One region of the Glutamicibacter sp. BW77 genome, then DNA from elsewhere that is predicted to be linked to it. Evidence: riboswitches for the same ligand, from Rfam matches in the RefSeq annotation. Region 1 holds a riboswitch; each other region holds the start of a gene.
The links. A riboswitch is a leader RNA that binds a small molecule or an ion and turns the genes downstream of it on or off. The one in region 1 is predicted to bind S-adenosylmethionine.

Region 2: linked by a shared signal. The riboswitch ahead of CIK74_RS09225 (hypothetical protein) and the one ahead of CIK74_RS12460 (aminotransferase class I/II-fold pyridoxal phosphate-dependent enzyme) in region 1 are both predicted to bind S-adenosylmethionine.
Region 3: linked by a shared signal. The riboswitch ahead of CIK74_RS00425 (hypothetical protein) and the one ahead of CIK74_RS12460 (aminotransferase class I/II-fold pyridoxal phosphate-dependent enzyme) in region 1 are both predicted to bind S-adenosylmethionine.

Annotation. Positions count from the first base shown of each region.
Region 1 is NZ_NRGT01000073.1:21,288-27,108, reverse strand. Features, by position in the region: gene CIK74_RS12470 (HNH endonuclease signature motif containing protein) at 1-156, opposite strand, end outside; gene CIK74_RS12465 (cystathionine gamma-synthase) at 216-1,415, opposite strand; gene CIK74_RS12460 (aminotransferase class I/II-fold pyridoxal phosphate-dependent enzyme) at 1,415-2,716, opposite strand; SAM riboswitch class I at 2,805-2,895, opposite strand; gene CIK74_RS12455 (LysR family transcriptional regulator) at 3,128-4,069, opposite strand; gene CIK74_RS12450 (DUF1852 domain-containing protein) at 4,192-5,184, shown strand; gene CIK74_RS12445 (methionine synthase) at 5,216-5,821, shown strand, end outside.
Region 2 is NZ_NRGT01000057.1:190,104-195,924, forward strand. Features, by position in the region: gene CIK74_RS09210 (mycothione reductase) at 1-1,159, opposite strand, end outside; gene CIK74_RS09215 (universal stress protein) at 1,221-1,712, opposite strand; gene CIK74_RS09220 (GDSL-type esterase/lipase family protein) at 1,924-2,841, opposite strand; SAM riboswitch class IV at 3,155-3,270, shown strand; gene CIK74_RS09225 (hypothetical protein) at 3,281-3,793, shown strand; gene purU (formyltetrahydrofolate deformylase) at 3,882-4,742, opposite strand; gene soxG (sarcosine oxidase subunit gamma family protein) at 4,870-5,490, opposite strand; gene CIK74_RS09240 (sarcosine oxidase subunit alpha family protein) at 5,483-5,821, opposite strand, start outside.
Region 3 is NZ_NRGT01000006.1:50,995-56,815, forward strand. Features, by position in the region: gene speB (agmatinase) at 1-162, opposite strand, end outside; gene CIK74_RS00405 (ROK family protein) at 522-1,478, opposite strand; gene CIK74_RS00410 (hypothetical protein) at 1,513-1,926, opposite strand; gene CIK74_RS00415 (helix-turn-helix domain-containing protein) at 2,063-2,626, opposite strand; gene CIK74_RS00420 (DinB family protein) at 2,838-3,437, shown strand; SAM riboswitch class IV at 3,539-3,651, shown strand; gene CIK74_RS00425 (hypothetical protein) at 3,669-3,935, shown strand; gene CIK74_RS00430 (VIT1/CCC1 transporter family protein) at 3,999-5,102, shown strand; gene CIK74_RS00435 (LOG family protein) at 5,155-5,821, opposite strand, start outside.

The DNA.
Region 1 (5,821 bases):
GCGGGTGAGCTGTTGCCCGAGGTGTTCGGTGAGCATCGCAAAGTAGGCGGCGTGCCCAGCGGGAAGATCTGGCTGGGCGAGCGCTGCCGTGGCGGAGGCGACCAAGCTGGCTGCCTCCGCCAGCTGCCTCAAGGCTGCGTTCATGGATGCTGTCATGAACACAGCATGGTGCCTTCGCGCAATGTTGGGGTTGTGCTGCTGACGAATGTGGATAACTAGGCGGAAGCCATGGCGGGGCGTGGGACGTTCATGACAGCGGAGCGTGCGGCGGCCAGCCCGGCGGTGAGATCGTTGATGAGGTCCTCCGGTTCCTCGATGCCCACCGAAAGGCGGACCAGGTTGGCCGGGATTTCCAGCTCGGTGCCGATCAGTGAGGCGTGGGTCATTTCGCGCGGGTAGCAGACCAGGGATTCGACGCCGCCCAGAGAGACCGAGAGCTGGAAGTACTCCATGGATTCGGCGAAGGCGCGGGCCGCTGCTTCATTGGTGAGTTGCAGCGAGACGATGCCTCCAAAACCACGCTGCTGGCGCTTGGCCAGCTCGTGGCCGGGGTGGCTTTCCAGCCCCGGGTAGTAGACCCGGGTGACCTCGGGCTGCGCATCGAGCCAGCGGGCCAGCTTGTCCGCCGAAGCGCAGTGGCGTTCCATGCGCAGGCCCAAGGTCTTCAAGCCGCGGGCTGCCAGGTAGGAATCCTGCGGTCCGGCCACCGCGCCGCCGGCGAACTGCTGGTAGCCGACGGCTTCGGACAGCGTTTGGCCACGGAAATGGTGATCGGCCACGATGACGGCCCCGCCGAGCACATCGGAGTGCCCGCCGATGTACTTGGTGGTGGAATGGACCACCGCGTGGGCGCCGAAATCCAGCGGCCGCTGCAGGTACGGGGTGGCGAAGGTGTTGTCCACCACCAGCAGGGCGCCGTGCTCGCGGGCGATGGCTGCCCAGCCGGCCAGGTCGGCGATGCCCAGCAGCGGGTTGGACGGGGTCTCCACCCAGAGCAGCGCGGTGTTCGGGCGCACCGCGGCGCGCACCGAATCCAGGCTGGTGATGTCCACCGCGGAAGAGGTGATCCCCCATTTGCCGTGCAGCTTGGAGATCAGCCGGTTGGTGCCGCCGTAGCCGTCGGCGCCCAGGATGATGTGGTCGCCCGGTTCCAGCACTGCGCGCAGCAGCGCGTCTTCGGCGGCGATGCCCGAGGCGAAGGCGAATCCGGCGGTCCCGCCTTCCAGTGCGGTGAGCTGCTCTTGGAATCCGTCGCGGGTGGGGTTCGAGCCGCGGGAGTATTCATGCCCGGAACGCAGCACGTTGATGCCGTCCTGGATGAAGGTGCTGGTCTGGTAGATCGGGGGCACGACCGCCCCGGTGTGCGGATCCTTGTGCTGGCCGGCGTGCACGGCGAGGGTGTTGAAGCCAGTCATCATGCTCCTTGGGTTTGTGGGGCCAGGGCCTGGTCCAATGCCAGATCCAGTGCCTGGGTGAGGTCGGCGAGCAGGTCGGCGGGGTCTTCCAGACCGACCGACAGGCGCAGGGTGGAGGTGTTCAGGCCGGCGTCGGCCAGCTGCTGCTCCGAGAGCCGGCAGTGCGTCATGGTCGCCGGGTGGGAGACCATGGTGCGGGTGTCCCCCACATTCGCGGCCAGGGAAATCAGCTTGAGCCCATCGATTACCGGGGAAACCAGGGCCGGGTGGGCCAGCTCGATGGCCAGCACGCAGCCGGTGCCCTTGGGCGTGATCTTCTTGGCCAGCTCGTGGCTCGGGTGGCCGGGCAGCGCAGGGTGGTGGATGGCGGCAATGCCCGGATACTCGGCAAGCGCGTCGATCAGCCTGGTGACGCTGCGCTGCACGTGGGCGGCGCGCACCGGCAGCGTCTCGATGCCTGCAAGGATGCCCTGGGCGCTGGCCGGGGCCAGGGTCGGGCCCAGATCGTGCAGGAACTTGGAACGCACCAGCATTGCGTAGGCGGCCGGTCCGTGGCGCTCAAGCAGCGAGGTGTTGTTCAGCCGCACCCGCGGGGCGGCGATCTGCGGCCAGCGGGCGGCATCGGAGAAGTCGAATTTCCCCGAGTCCACCACTACCCCGCCGAGCACCGAGCCGTGACCGGCCAGGCCCTTGGTGGCCGAGTGCACCACGATGTCGGCACCGAGTTCCAGAGGCCGAATATTCAGCGGGGTGGCCAGGGTGTTGTCGACCACCACCGGGATGTTGTGCTCGTGGGCGATCGCCGCGATGGCGGGCAGATCGGCCACGGTGCACAGCGGGTTGGAGACGGACTCCAAGAAGAACGCCCGGGTGTCCGACTCAATGGCAGCGGCCCAGGCGGACGGGTCGGCCTGGTCGACAAAGCTGATGCGGATGCCGAAGTCGGCGAAGGTGTCGGTGAACAGGTCCACGGTGCCGCCGTACAGCGAGGAAGAGGCCACAATGTGCTTGGGTCCCTGGGTCAGGGCCAGCAGGGACAAGGCCACGGCTGCCTGCCCGGTGGCGGTGGCCACCGCGTGGGCCCCGCCTTCCAGGGCGGCCACGCGCTGTTCGAGAATCGAAACGGTGGGGTTGCCGGTGCGCGAGTAGGTGAAGCCGGCCTGGCGCAGGGCGAACTTCTCGATCGCTTCGGCATGCGATGCGAATTGGTAGGCTGCGGAATTGTGCAGCGGCGGCAGCATCGGGCGGAAGTCTCCGCTCGGGCGGTACCCTGCGTGCACCGCGTCGGTTTCCTGGCTCATGGCTCCTCCTCGATTATCTGCGAGGGAGTGCACCGATTGGCATCGTGCGGCGGCACGAAGCACAGTACGCAAAAACGCGTTCGGAACTGCTCCATCGTTCCTGGCATTAGCACCTTTCGGTTTCCCGATGGTTGCTGCGACGTCAACGAGCCAGATCTCTTAGTCGCTCTTGATGGTTTGTTGTTCCTCCATGGTTGGCCATGGGACGCAAACGGTGCAAGCGGTATCGGGCGGCCGGCTTCATACAAGGCCGCCAGGCTTCATATGACTTCTCGTTGTCATGATGACGAGGTGGCCGGCAGCACTTTATGACGCGACCTTTTGAGATGAATCGGCGTGATGTAGAGGTTTTGTTGGAAGTTTGTGACGATGTGCCGGTGCTCGATGACCGGGGGTTACGCTGCTGGCGGCTCAGCCAAGCACTTCTACCCCGAAGCTGGCGACCACCGTTCGCACTTCTTGCAGGTAGCGCTGGGCCTGGTCGGTGAGCGGAATGGCAGCGTGATCAATCCAGCCGATCTCGATGCGCTCCTCGATCGCTAGCGGGATGGCCACGATGGAGGGGTCCAGCTCGTCGCTGATGATGCCGGTGGAGATCGTGTACCCGCCCAAGCCGATCATGAGGTTGAAGATGGTGGCGCGGTCCGAGACCTGGATTTCGCGTTGGCTGGAGCGCGTGGAGAGCACCTCCTCGGCGAAGTAGAAGGAATTATTCGCGCCCTGGTCGAAGGTCAGCCGGGGCAGGTCTTCGAGGTCTTCGAGCGTGACCTGGGTTCGGGTGGCCAGCGGGTTGCTGCGCGAGATGAAAATGTGCGGATCGGCCAGGAACAGCGGGTGGAATACCAGCCGGGACTCGCGCAGCAGCTTGTCGATGACCTTCCGGTTGAAGTCGTTGCGGTACAGGATCCCGATGTCGCTGCGCAGGGTGCGCACGTCCTCGATGATCTGTTCGGTGCGCGTCTCGCGGAGCGAAAACTGGTATTCCTCGGCCCCGCTGGCCTGCACCATCCGAACAAAAGCATCCACCGAAAAGGAGTAGTGCTGGGTGGAGACGCCCAGCAGCCGCCGGGCCGAGGGGCGACCGAGATAGCGATGCTCGAGAAGCTCCACTTGCTCGAGCACCTGCCGGGCGTAGCCGAGGAATTCTGCGCCTTCGGCGGTGAGCGTTACTCCCCTGGCCGAGCGCATCAGCAAGGTGCGCCCGACTCGTGATTCAAGCTCTTTCATCGCTGAGGACATGCTGGGCTGTGCGACGTAAATGAGGTCGGCCGCCGCGGAGATGGACCCCTCGGAGGCGACCGCCACGAAATAACGAAGTTGCTGCAGCGTCAATCCATTTGTTCCCTGAACCATAGCCAGAGTCTATATCAATCCATAGTTATATCGAGTTACCCGATATCAAGAATCACCCTGCATGATTGACGCAACGACTTCCCCTCGGCCTGCCCAGGCCTCCCAAATACAGATTGGCCATCATGGCAGACGCATTAAATTTCAGCATTAACACCACTAAATTCGACGAGAATTACTCCCCTTCGACAAATTCGCGCACCACCACGAACTTCGCCAATTTGGCGCGTGGAGAGCGCCGCGAAGAGAACCTGCGCAATGCCCTGACGATGATCAACCGCCGGTTCAATTCCTTGGCTCACTGGGACAATCCCCAGGGCGACCGCTATTCTCTTGAACTGGAAATCATTTCCGCAAATGTGCATTTTTCTGCCGATAATACCGACCAGCAATTTCCTCTTTTAGAAGTGCTTGAAACCACGATCGTGGATAAACTCACCGGCACTCGAACCCAGGGAATAGTCGGCAATAATTTTTCTTCTTATGTCCGCGATTACGACTTCAGCGTGGTGCTTCCAGCTTCGTGTAATGACAGCGGAGCCCCGGTGCTTCCGGAAGATTTTGGCGATCTCCATGGGCAGCTCTTCCAGCATTTCTTGAACTCACAGGCGTACCGTGAGCGTTTTGCCCAGTTGCCGGTGGTCTGCATCAGCGTCTCGACTTCCAAAACCTATTTCCGCACCGGCAACAGCCATCCAGTGCTCGGTTTGGAATACCAACAGGATGAGAATTCATTGACCGACGCCTACTTCGGAAAAATGGGCTTGAGCGTGCGCTACTTCATGCCACCAGGTGCCGTGGCACCGCTGGCGTTCTACTTCCGTGGCGACCTGCTCAACGACTACACCAATCTGCAGCTGATCAGCCTGATCAGCACCATGGAGACATTCCAGAAGATCTACCGCCCCGAGATCTACAACGCCAATTCGGCAGCGCCTGCTGTGTACCACCCGAGTCTCGGCGCCCAGGACTTCTCCCCTACCCGCGTTTTTTATGACCGCGAAGAGCGAACCCAATTGGGCAAGATCCAAGGCAAGTTCACCGAAGAGCATTTCATCACCCCGAATCGCCAATTGCTCGAATCCTGGGCTGCCAACTGCGCAGTCCCCACCGCCTAATCAATTATCTTAGGAATCCGAAGGACCAATTATGACCAATTCCCTGCTTCCCACCTCTATCGTCGGCTCCCTGCCCAAGCCTTCATGGCTTTCTGAAACCGAGACCCTCTGGTCCCCGTGGAAGCTCGAAGGCGCAGAACTCATCGAGGGCAAGCAGGACGCGATGCGCGCCGCGGTCCTGGAGCAGACCCGCCGCGGCATCGACATCATTTCCGATGGCGAGCAGACCCGCCAGCACTTCGTCACCACCTTCATCGAGCACCTCTCAGGCGTTGATTTCGAAAACAACCAGACCGTGCTGATCCGTGACCGCTATGAGGCAAATGTGCCCAGCGTGGTCGGCGCAGTGGAGCGCAAGGCTCCGGTGTTCGTAGAGGATGCGAAGTTCCTGCGCACGCTAACCGACCGCCAGATCAAGTGGACCCTGCCCGGTCCGATGACCATGGTGGACACCTTGCATGACGGCTACTACGGCAGCCGCGAGAAGCTGGCCTGGGAGTTCGCTGCCATCCTGAACCAGGAAGCCAAGGAGTTGGAAGCCGCTGGGGTGAATGTCATCCAGTTTGACGAGCCGGCGTTCAATGTCTTCTTCGACGAGGTAGCCGACTGGGGCGTGGCCGCTCTGGAACGCGCCTGC
Region 2 (5,821 bases), on a different contig from region 1:
CCCAACCGTAGGCAGTATCTCCGAACTTCTGCGTCTTCACCGTGAGGTTTTCCGCGCCAAGCTGTTCACGTGCTTCCTCTTCGGTGAGCCCAATGATTGCGATCTCCGGGTGAGTGAACACCGCAGCCGGTACCGCTCTGTTCGAGTTTTTACGCAAGGATTCTGGGTGTTCTAGGTTGTAGGCAACCAGGCGTGCCTCGTAGTTGGCCACATGCTTCAGCTGCGCCGCGGAGCTAATGTCACCGAGTGCGTAGAGACCGGTGACGGGTTTACCTGCGCGTAGCACCCGCTGGTATTCGTCGACTTTGAGTCGCCCGTCTTGGTGGAGGTCCAGCCCGGCTTTTTCGGCACCAATTTTGTCGGTGTTAGGGATTCGCCCAATAGCGACCAGTACCGCGTCGGCGCTCAATGTTTCATCTCCCAAAACCACATCCAGACCGGAATCTGCCTGACGAAGAGCCTTCGCCTCGGTGTGATAACGAACCGTCCAGTGAGCGGCGGCTTCCTTGTTGTAGGCGTCGGAAATTTCGGTGTCTAGCTGGCGCATCAACGCTCCGGAGCGCACCAGCTGGGTGACCTTGGTGCCGAGTCCGGAGAACATGGCGGCAAACTCGCAAGCAATGTAACCGCCACCGATAATCACCAAAGACTCTGGCAGTTTGTCCAGACGCATGACGCTATCGGAGGTGTGCACCGCGTCAAGTTCGATACCTTCGATATTGGGCATGCTGGGGCGGGAGCCGGCGGCAATGACGAGCTGTTTGGCGGAGATCGTCGTGCCATCCTGAGCGGTCAGCGTATTGTCTTGCCCTAAGGTGACGTACTGGGAGATGAGTTCGACGTTTTCTAACCGTTCGCGGTAGTCCTCACCGCCGGAGGAGATCGCGTCAATTCGGCCAAAGATTCGATCACGCATGGCTGGCCAGTCAACATTCTCTACCGACATTTTCACGCCGAGACGTGCAGCCTCCTCCACACCGCGCGCCAGATGGGCCGGGCGAACAAACATCTTCGTCGGGATACACCCAACGTTCAGGCAGGTCCCGCCGAAGGTTGAGCCTTCGGCGATAGCCACCTTCTTGTCATCCCAGTAATTGGTAATTAGCGAGTTGCCCGAACCCGAGCCAATAATAGCGAGATCTACGTTGTGCGAAGTCATGGACTCATCGTAATTCAGCGCGAGAGGCTGGACCGAGTTTTCGCCTCGAAGCGAAGCTAGGTTACTTCGCTTCGGCCGGGATATCAGATAGTTGCGGACTTTGCGGCACTACCAGGACCGGACGGCTTTGTTTGTGGCTCAGCGCGACCGCGATTGACCCGTCCATGAGCTCTTCCATGCGGCTACGTATCCCCGGTCGCCGGGTGCCAATGGCGATTAGCTGGGCGTCGAGCTGCTCGGCAACACGAGCCAATGCCTTGGCAGGATCTCCAGCGACGCTGCGAGCTTCCCAGCGCACGTTGTGGCCTTCGAAGGACGCGGTGAGTTGTGCAGCCAGATCTGGAGAGAAATCCTGTGGGATCTGTTCTTCGCCGTCGAAAGTGGTGTCGGCGATGATTTCTCCGGTGGGTAGCCGCTCGGTGACAAAACGTCCGGAATCTACGTAGATGCACATGATTTTTGTGTCAGTAGGCGCAGCCAGTCCAATGACGGCTTCCAGCACCGAAGGCGACTGTCCAGGCTCAACACCAACGAGAAAAATACGCTCGGTCATCTGTACTCCCACTGATCAGGCCGAGTTGATCTTCGGCTTCACTCACGACTTACTTTCGCCGTTAAACCCATTATGACAGGGAGTTTCTGCGTTGTCTGCAACATTCTAGAAACGTCTTGAGCTCCCTTACTGGCCTAGGCTAAACCGGCTGGAAGGCACGCTGTTGGGGTCCCGCAAGTTATCCGGAACCCAAACATGCTCGCGCTCGAAGTTAGCCGTGATGATGCCGCGAGTGTGAATGCTTGTGCTGATACCGGTCGTGATGCGCCAATTTTTTCAGGTTAATGTGGCGCTTGACCGCTGGGTAGTACCCGTTGAGATAACCGGTGGTGGTTGGGTGCAAGTTGAACGGGTCTTCAAGGTTAGCCAGATTAAAACTGATCCAGGATTGGGTGGCACCCACCCCATGGTTCATAAACGCTCCGGTCACCGAAACGAAGGAGCTATCCGTGCCTTTGGTGGCAGCCTTGATAGTTCGATTAAGCGTGTCCCCTAACTTATTCAGTGCCCGTGCGTTCTTGGCCGTGATCAATGGCTGGTCGCCGTGAGAACTGGTGAACAACCGCGGATAGCCCAGCACGAGGATCTTTGCGCCGGTGGCCGCATCGATCTGTTTGAGTGTGGATCGCACATCCGCACGCAGTGCCGGCATGGACGCGTAGCCGAGTTTCAGCATCCCCTGGCATTTCTCTGCGGTGCTCCCACTGGCACAGGCTGCGACGGTTTCACCCCACTGCAAATTATTTCCACCCAAGGTGAGGGTAACCAGATCTGCTTCCGCCAGTTGTGGAGCTACCCCGGCCGCGACCTGAGCAATCTGTGCAGTGTTAAAGCCTGTGCAGGCCGCATCGGCGGTGAGTTTGACGCCAGGTAACTGATCGATATTGGTTACGTGTGACGGGCCGGTGGTTTGCAGACAACCGTCGAAGGGACCGGGCTTAATAGATCCCGAGCCAAAGCCGGCAGAATACGAATCACCCAAATTTACGTAGTTGATCACCACGGTACTATTGCTTCGCGTGGTTGGTGCAAGTGCCGTGGCCGGTGCCATGCCTGCCAACAGAAGGCCGGCACTGGCGATGCCGGCGGTGATAAGCGTCAATAATCTGGACTTCTTGATGCCGTTCATTGGATTGTCCCCTGTTTACAGCGTGCGCTGTGTCTGGAACACCGCGCAAATTGCCCGTACTGCCGGGCCACCATCATAGGATTACGACTTTGACGGCAAATTCCCGAAGCCCTTGATCCCCACGATCTAGGGCTACCACCGGGCAAAATACGGCACCGGATGACGCACACGCAACCAGGTTGAGCCCTGTGTCTACGTTTGCCATATTCTACGCCGAACATTCATGCCGGTGAAGGTCAATGCCGAGTTCTATGTATGCGACAAATATTGGTCAAGCTAAAGTGTCGGTGCACTGGTTTATGCTGTTTATCAGGTTCAAGAGCCGTAGTCCTAAGTACCTGGCTGACTACGCGGCAACCCTCCTCCATCAGTGGGGTGCCCCAGGGGAAGAACCGGTCCGCGGTGAACATCCGAGGACAAGTTGATGAAAGGAACCACCATGTCTCATTCCGAGCTAATTGACGCGTATGGGTTGCCACAAACCGAGCTGGCAGCCAAAAATTCTAGGCTGGCCTGGGAACGCCGGTGGACCGCGGTGCTACTAGAGCACAACTACACTCCGGCGGGGCTCTACGATAATAAGTTTTCCCAGTTTATGGGCTTGAACAGTGTCAGTCGCGGACTGCTTCACGGGACCTCTGCATTGCGTCCTGAGCTCTGGCGCGACTATGCGCAGCGGTGGGAAAAAGTTGGGATGAACCCCGAATTATTTGCCTTGATTCTTTCGCTGCTACCGGACGCAGTGGACACCGCCTTGCGAGCTGCGTCGGATCTGACCGCTGAGTTCGCGCTGCATGACCGGTTGCGCACTCTAAATATCGATGGCGGGCTGTGGGGTTGTGACAGCCAACAGCTGATCCCCGAACAGTGGGCCGACTTTCCATATCTGGTTCAGAAGGTCGGTCCAACCCGAGCCTTGAGGTGTTTCCTCAGCGCCGGCCGCGACCAGTAATCACGCGGCCAGTAACAACTAAGTAGGGCGTTAACCCCAACACTTGATGCCCGGCACTTGGCGCCGGGCATCAAATTTTGAACAGTATTTAGCGCAGCACCACGGTGCGGTTGCCCCAGAGGAACACCCGTCCCTCACAGTGCCACTTCACCGCATTGGACAGCGCCTTGGCCTCGGTATCGCGCCCGGCGATCACCAAGTCCTCGGCGGTGTAAGTGTGGTCCACCTCTTGGACCTGCTGGGCGATAATCGGCCCCTCATCGAGCTCTGCGTTCACATAGTGCGCCGTAGCTCCCACGGTCTTCACCCCGCGGTCCCAGGCCTGGTGGTACGGCTTGGCTCCTTTAAAGGAAGGCAGGAAGGAGTGGTGGATATTAATGGTGCGTCCCGAAAGCTTGGTGGATAGCTTATCGGAGAAGATCTGCATATAGCGCGCGAGCACCACCAGTTCGGTGCCGGTCCTCTCGATGATCTCTTCCAGCTTCGCTTCGGCGGCAGGCTTGGTGTCCTTGGTGACCGGGATGTGGTGGAAGGGGACCTTGTGCCATTCCACCAGCGAACGGTGATCAGGGTGGTTAGAGACCACACCAACAATGTCGATAGGCAGCGAGCCGGTGTGCGCACGGTGCAACAGGTCGTTGAGGCAGTGCTCAAATTTAGAGACCATGATGAGCACTTTGGTGCGTTGTCCGCGCTCACGAAGCTGCCAATCCATCTGGCGCTCGGCGGCGATTGGCGCAAATTCTTCGCGCATCTTTTCCAGCAGGCCAGGGACGTCATCCCCGGAGAAGTCCACACGCATGAAGAGGCGTTGGGAGGACATATCGTCATACTGTTTCAGTTCAACGATGGTGCGTTCGTGTTCTACTAAAAAGCCGGTGACATCGTGTGCGATGCCCATGCCCTCGGGGCACTGCAACGTCAGTATGTGTCGGATCTGGTCGCCCATCAAGGTCCTTCCGTGGTTCGTCTTTGAAACCTAGTGCAGGCAACTATTGGGTCGGTCCAGTTTGGACCGACCCAACGGTTGCAGCCATTCTCCCAAGCGAACTTGGTAGGTGGTGATCGTTCTGTGGCTAGATTACCGGTTCCGAAGCAAACTCGTTCATTGCGTCGACCAACCAATGCACCACATGCTCGGTGAATGAGGCGCGTGGCATCAGGTACCAACCATTTTCGGTGGTGCGCCAGAGCAGGATGGGCACGTTAGCCAGCGTGGTGGTGATCGCCTGGTTGACCGCAAAACTGCGTGGGTGTAGGTCTGCCGGGCAGCTCTTGCGAAGCACCAAGGATGCTGCCTGACCGGTGAGCTCGAGCACCGTACGGTTTGCCGACAGGTCGGTGACTTGGCCTTCATGCTCAGCCAAGGCAGCTTCCAAGGTGGGGCTCAGATCTTCACCGGCGGCGTTGAAGACCGAAAATTCGTCCGGCCCCAACCAGAGCACCGCGGTGCCTGACACGTCTCCGGACACTTGACCGACCTGTTGCGGCAAGCCCACACCGGTAGCCTGTGCCAGAGCTTGATGGCCGGCGCTCCCCGGAACCGCACGCAGCGAGATCTGGGTGGAGAAAGCAATCTCGCGTAATGCGACGGCGCGTTGCCCGGTGACGGTGGCCGCGGCCATGAGCTGATCGAGGTGCGCTGCCGGTGAGCGGCGTAGCTCGGTGGTTGATTCGATAACACTGTGCTTAGCCATCTCGGCGGCTGCCTTCCGGATCGTAGAGGACGGTTTCTGAAACCACCACGTCGACCAGCTGGCCGCCGTATGGGGTTTTGAGCACTTCGCCGATGCGATTGCGCCCGTTCTTGATTAGCGCCAGGCCAAAGGTGCGGCCCAGTGCCGGGGAGTTGTAGGAGCTGGTGACCCAGCCTTCCATTGGGGTGATCCCGTTTTCGCTCAGCGCTTGCGCGGAAACCAGGGCCGCACCTTCTGGCAAGCGCAAGGACTTGTCTACCGGCAACACGGAGACCAGCTGCTTGCGGTCCTCGCGCTGATTGTCCTGGCGGCTGAAGGAACGATTCCCAAT
Region 3 (5,821 bases), on a different contig from region 1:
AACACCGGTGTCAAAGGGAACGCCAACAATTTTAATATCGGACTTTGATACCTGATCTAGGCGTGGCAACCGTGCGTAGGTTCCACCGCCTGCGTAACGGGGAATGACGGCGGCATTGATGGGGCCGATGTTCCCATTTTCTTCGATCCGTACTTCTTTCATGAACGCTTCCTCCCGGCACACCCAATCAAGAGTTGCCTAATATGAAACATGAGTTTCCTCCCATGCTATTTATTGGCACGCCTACCGTCAAGGTGTATTCGTCCATAATGAGGCACGTTTGTGAAGAATGAGAGCCCCACCCTCCCGTTCTAACGGAAAGTGAGACTCTCAAACACTCAACTAGGTAAATTTTTAGCCACGTTCATAATTTCCTGCTTTGGAAAATTCTGCTCGTCACGCAGTCGACGCCACGACCACACCTTTCGGGAAAACGAGGTGGATCACCCTGCGAAAAGACTGAGATTCCATCTTGGATAACACATCTGAACTACTGGCCGTTTTGCCCAGCTGTAAGCTATTTAGCGGTCATGTCGTGCTAAATCCGCGGCACCGATCAACCCTGCATCCGCGCCGAGTTGCGCACGGACAATGCGGGCGTAGGGGCGGTATCCACGTCCCGGAAGGAGTTTGCGGTACGTCGCCTCGGCCGTTGCAATCAGGGAAGTAGAAGCGGATCCCAGTCCCCCTCCAATCACCACGACACCAGGATCCAGAACTGCTGCAAGGTTTGAGATTCCCAATCCCAACCAATGTCCCATCTCTTCAATGAGTTCCATACAGGCGAGGTCGCCATTAGCGGCCAAAGATGTCACCATCGCGCCCGTGACCAGCGCTGGGTCCGCGGAGCAGGCCTCACGAAGATTATGCGCTCGGGGAGAATTGAGCCGGACAAGCTCTGCGGCTTCGCGTCCCAGCGCGTTACCTGAGGCATATTGCTCCCAACACCCACGGTTGCCACAGGGGCAACGATGCCCCTCGACTACTAAGGTTTGATGACCGAACTCGCCGGCAACACCAAAGCTGCCCCGTAAAATTCGATTATCAAAAATAATTGCGCCGCCAATGCCGGTGCCGAGCGTTAGGCAAACGCTGAGCTCTTCGCCGCGCGCGGCACCAAAACGGTGTTCCGCCCATCCAGCGGCATCCGCGTCATTGTTTAAGGTGATCTTGCGGTTCATTTTTGCTTCGAGACGTTCTAGCACCGGCTCATCGCGCCAGGCAAGATGAGGCGAGAAAAGAACGTGAGAGCCACTGCGATTGATCCACCCGGCGGCTCCGATACCTACTGGTAGCTGCTGGTTACCATCGCTCAGCTCGTTAACTACGGCGGCGATAGCATCTTCGGTCAAGGCTGCATTCTGCCCCGGAGTGGGACGGAAACTTCGGCGCAGGATCTGGCCATTACCATCTACTATGCCCCCGGCAATTTTAGTTCCCCCGATGTCGATTCCGATCGCGAGGTTCTCGGCGGACATCGCATCCTCCCTATGAGTGAGCACTGCCTAGCGTTTAAGCTTTGAAGGACTTCTTACTGCTATCAACTATGGCCCGGTCCACTTCATGGAACCCCAGGGTGAAACCCACCGAGAGAACTAACGACTTGATGGCAATTTCGTCGAGTTCGTCCGCCACGTATATGAGCTGTACCGGGCCAGCAAGCACCAGCAACAACACGGCCCAAAGCCCATAAACCCATGAAGTTTTAGCCTGAGCCATCTGTGGGTAGCGTGAGCGCCGATAAATAGTGCGAAGTCCCAACACTAAGATTACGCCGGCAAGAATCGCGGCACCTAGAATGAAAAAATTACGTTGGGTGCGAATCAACGTCATGGTCACACCAATGAGGACACCGAGAATTGCAGACATCCACCAATTGGCAGAGCGTAGTTCCGACTGTTCAGCCCGTGGCTCACTTTCCGTCACGGAGCTCCCTTCGGTTATTTAGCGGCGTCGATTAACGTTGTTGACACTATTTCAAGGATACGCTTTGAAATTTATCTAGCTAAAACGGTCAGCCGCTCGTGGCTAAAATTTTCCCGAACGAACCGCTCACTGTCATTCAGAGTAAGAGAGTCCACGTGACTACGGCTGTCTGATCAGTCGTATTTTCCCAGCTGTGTGGCTCGCGGCCCGGAAAAGTCACGGTATCTCCTGCGTGCAATTCGATACGGTCCTCGGGCAACACCAAAGTGAATCCGCCAGAAATCACATGAAGCACTTCCACCTTGCAGTCCACCGAATATAGTTCGGCTTCACCCGAACCCTGTGGCGCAACCTCGGCCCTAATCATTTGCACACGTGTTTCGGTGCGTGGGGTGACAAGTTGTTCGGTGATTCCCTCACCACCTAGGGCAATGCGTGGTGCTTCTTGAAGCCTGACTAGTTTTGTTTCGGGCACAGAAAAAAGTTGGCCAATTTCTATTCCCAACACATCGCAGAGCTTGAGCAATGTCGACACGGATGGGCTTGTCAGGTCCCGTTCGACCCGAGACAAGAAACCTTTAGTCAGCCCAGACATTTCGGCGACTTGGTCGATTGTTAGCCGGCGCGTTTGTCGTACGCCTCGCAAACGGGCGCCAATATTGATCGCTGCGCCGGTGGGTTCTACGGGCAGTGTTTTCATGAGCTCCCACCATTTTTGTTGCCAAGACGCCACGGGTTGGTGGTCCTCGGTCACAGATGTGGCCAAACCATTCTGATCCGACCCTTACATTGGGCAAGTTTACCAATATGCAACCGGGCCCCGACTTAAGCAGTCGCTGTTCAGATAACCTCACGATCTTAATGTCGTTTCAGCCCTGTCCATTGGACGCGACTGAAATTAGACTCGGCGCATGGACACCATCAATGATCCGTCCGCCCAAAGGCTTCGCGCCTATTTAAATGAGGCACGTAGCACCGTGCTTTGGAAGTGCGAGGCGCTGAGCGAAGAATTGGCCCGCCGTCCGATGACGCCTACCGGCACCCATATGCTTGGCATCGTGCACCACCTAGCTGTGACCGAATATGGTTACTTTGGTGAATGCTTGGGGCTACTCCCTAACGATGATCATGTACTCGAATTGCTGCAAAGTGAGGATTCACAAATCGATTTTTTGCCTCCGGCAGATTATTCGGTTCAAGACGTGCTAGAGCTGTACCGAAAATCCGTCGCCTTCGCCGAAGCGGCGTTGGATAATTTAGAGTTAGCTTCTCCGGCCGTCATCCCTTGGTGGTCCATTCATCGCCACAGCACCGTAGAACATCTCATCGTGCATATGATCGCGGAGACCTCCAGGCACGCCGGACAGCTTGATATAGTTCGTGAGCTGCTCGACGGTCAGGTCGGCCTTCGTGAACAGGCTCTAAATCTCCCAAGTTACAGTTCCGCTCAATGGCAAGAGCAATATTCGCATTTGCAACAGCTTTCGCAAGAGGTAGTCCAGCGTAAGTAGAGCGCTGAGCGGTTCGTCCTCGGCGAGCGCAGGGCCGGTAAACCTAGTATTACGTAGCACTACGTGGGCGCAGCTGGCGTCGGTGTAGCATCGTAATGTTGCTTCACGAGATGCGGCGCCAAGCTCCGACTGGCCGCGCACCAACCCCAGGTTCATGGGTGGTTCGGATGAAGAAGCGGTCCGTGCGCCGACCGGCTGCGGGCAAGAGCTCTCTTGAGGGTACGTGTTGCCATGAGTATCAATGTTCTTCCGATTATCGATCTGCAAACCGGTCAAGTGCAGTTTCCACTGCATGGTCTCTGGGTTAGTTATTTTGTCACCAATCCTCGACGGCTGGCCGAATCCCTGACTCGTACCGTACGAACCCCCAGTTTTGATGTGTCCCGAGAAGAACTCTCTGTTTTTATCGCCGTCACCGGGCATAATCACGGTATCCCCCACGTATTTAGCCTTGCCAAATTCCCAGCTTTCACTTCGCTCACTAAACTGAACAGTTGAACCTACCTCGGATCATTAGCCTGCCCGCTAGATCCACTCTGTCTCAGGAGACTCATCCCCGTGATGACCCAAAGCTCAACACCCCAGCCCACCAAGGTACAAATACGTCGTTGGCGTAAATATATGGCCGACGAAGTCGCCGAAGGTGCGATTTACCGTGAACTAGCGGTAAAACGCACCGGGCAAGAACACCAGATTCTGCGCGGACTGGCGGAAGCCGAAGAACGCCATGAAAACTACTGGCGTGCAAAACTAGGCGAACACGCCCGCCCGGTCCGCCCCTCGTTGCGACGGACTATGTTGCGTTTCATGGCCCGCCATTTTGGTTCCGTCTTTGTCCTGGCGCTAGCCCAGCGCGCCGAAGGAAATTCTCCTTACGCCACCGATCAAGATGCGGCCCCGCAAATGGCTGCAGATGAACAGGTCCATGAGGAGGTTGTTCGGGCCTTGGCAACCGCGGGTCGCACCCGACTATCTGGCAACTTCCGCGCAGCAGTTTTCGGAGCCAACGATGGTCTCGTTTCAAATTTGGCGTTGGTTATGGGTATTGGCGCTACCGGGGTGGCGTCTTCGTTTGTGCTCTTCTCCGGTATTGCCGGTTTGCTGGCAGGTGCGCTGTCCATGGCAGCCGGCGAGTTCGTCTCGGTGCGTTCCCAGCGCGAGCTGCTCTCCGCATCACGTCCCACTCAGGTCACACTCTCTGCGGCTCAGAATCTAGATTTGGACGCGAACGAATTGGTCTTGATTTATAAGGCCCGAGGAATGAATGATGAGGATGCAGAGCACCGTGCCGCCGAACGCATGGGTCTGTTCACCTGTGACTGCAACCCCTCGTTCTCGCTCCACCCGGAAGTGCGCTCGGCTGAACTTGAACGCGAACATGAGGAACTTGGTTCGGCTCCGGGAGCGGCCATGTCTTCCTTTATGTTCTTTGCCTCTGGCGCAGTCATCCCAATTCTTCCCTATATCTTTGGACTCTCCGGTCTTCCTGCGGTGATTGTTGCCGTGGTCTTGGTCGGCATTGCGTTGCTTCTCACCGGAGGTATCGTTGGTTTGCTCTCCGGGGCTTCCCCAGTAAAACGTGGCATGCGCCAGCTCGCCATTGGTTTGGGTGCTGCTGCGGTTACGTACTGTCTGGGTCTGCTCTTTGGAACCTCGGTAGCGTAGCGCTCACTGCCTATCTGGCCGCCGCCCAAGGTGGCTGCGGCCAGAAGCTTTTTTAGAACCGTGTGCGGCGACGCAACGGGGTCATGGTTTCAATGAATGCGACCGCTTCGTCCACGGTGTCTACCAACGCAATTCGGTCTTCCATGGCCCGGCCAACTGCCAGCGCTTGGAGCAGTGGCCAGACCGGTAGTTCTTCGCGCCAATGTTTTTCTCCGACCAAAACGATAGGGGTGACGCGCGCACCGGTCGCATAATAGTTCTCGCAGGCATCTTGGAATATTTCTTGGACGGTCCCGGCAGCGCCTGGCAACACTATGATTCCGCCGTTTGATTGTTCGAGCAAGATCGCTTCGCGAATGGAATTCGTGAAGAACTTGGCAATATGTGTGGCAAAGAGGTTTGGTGGCTCATGTCCATAGAACCAGGTGGGCACGCCCAACGAATGATTCTTGCTAGGAAATTGCTCACGCACTCGTACCGCCGCGCGCGCCCACATAGTGCGATGGCGGATAGCGTCGGGTGCCTGCGCCAAAATATCCAAGGCGGCAACGATGTCTTGGGGCTCATAATCGGCAAGCCAAGCACCTGCATTAGCTGCTTCCATCGCACCGGGGCCCCCACCGGTCACAATCGAGTAACCCTTACGCGTGAGAGTGGTCCCAAGCTGAACGGCATCGGCAAATTCTTGGGTTCCTCGTTGTACCGCATGCCCACCCATG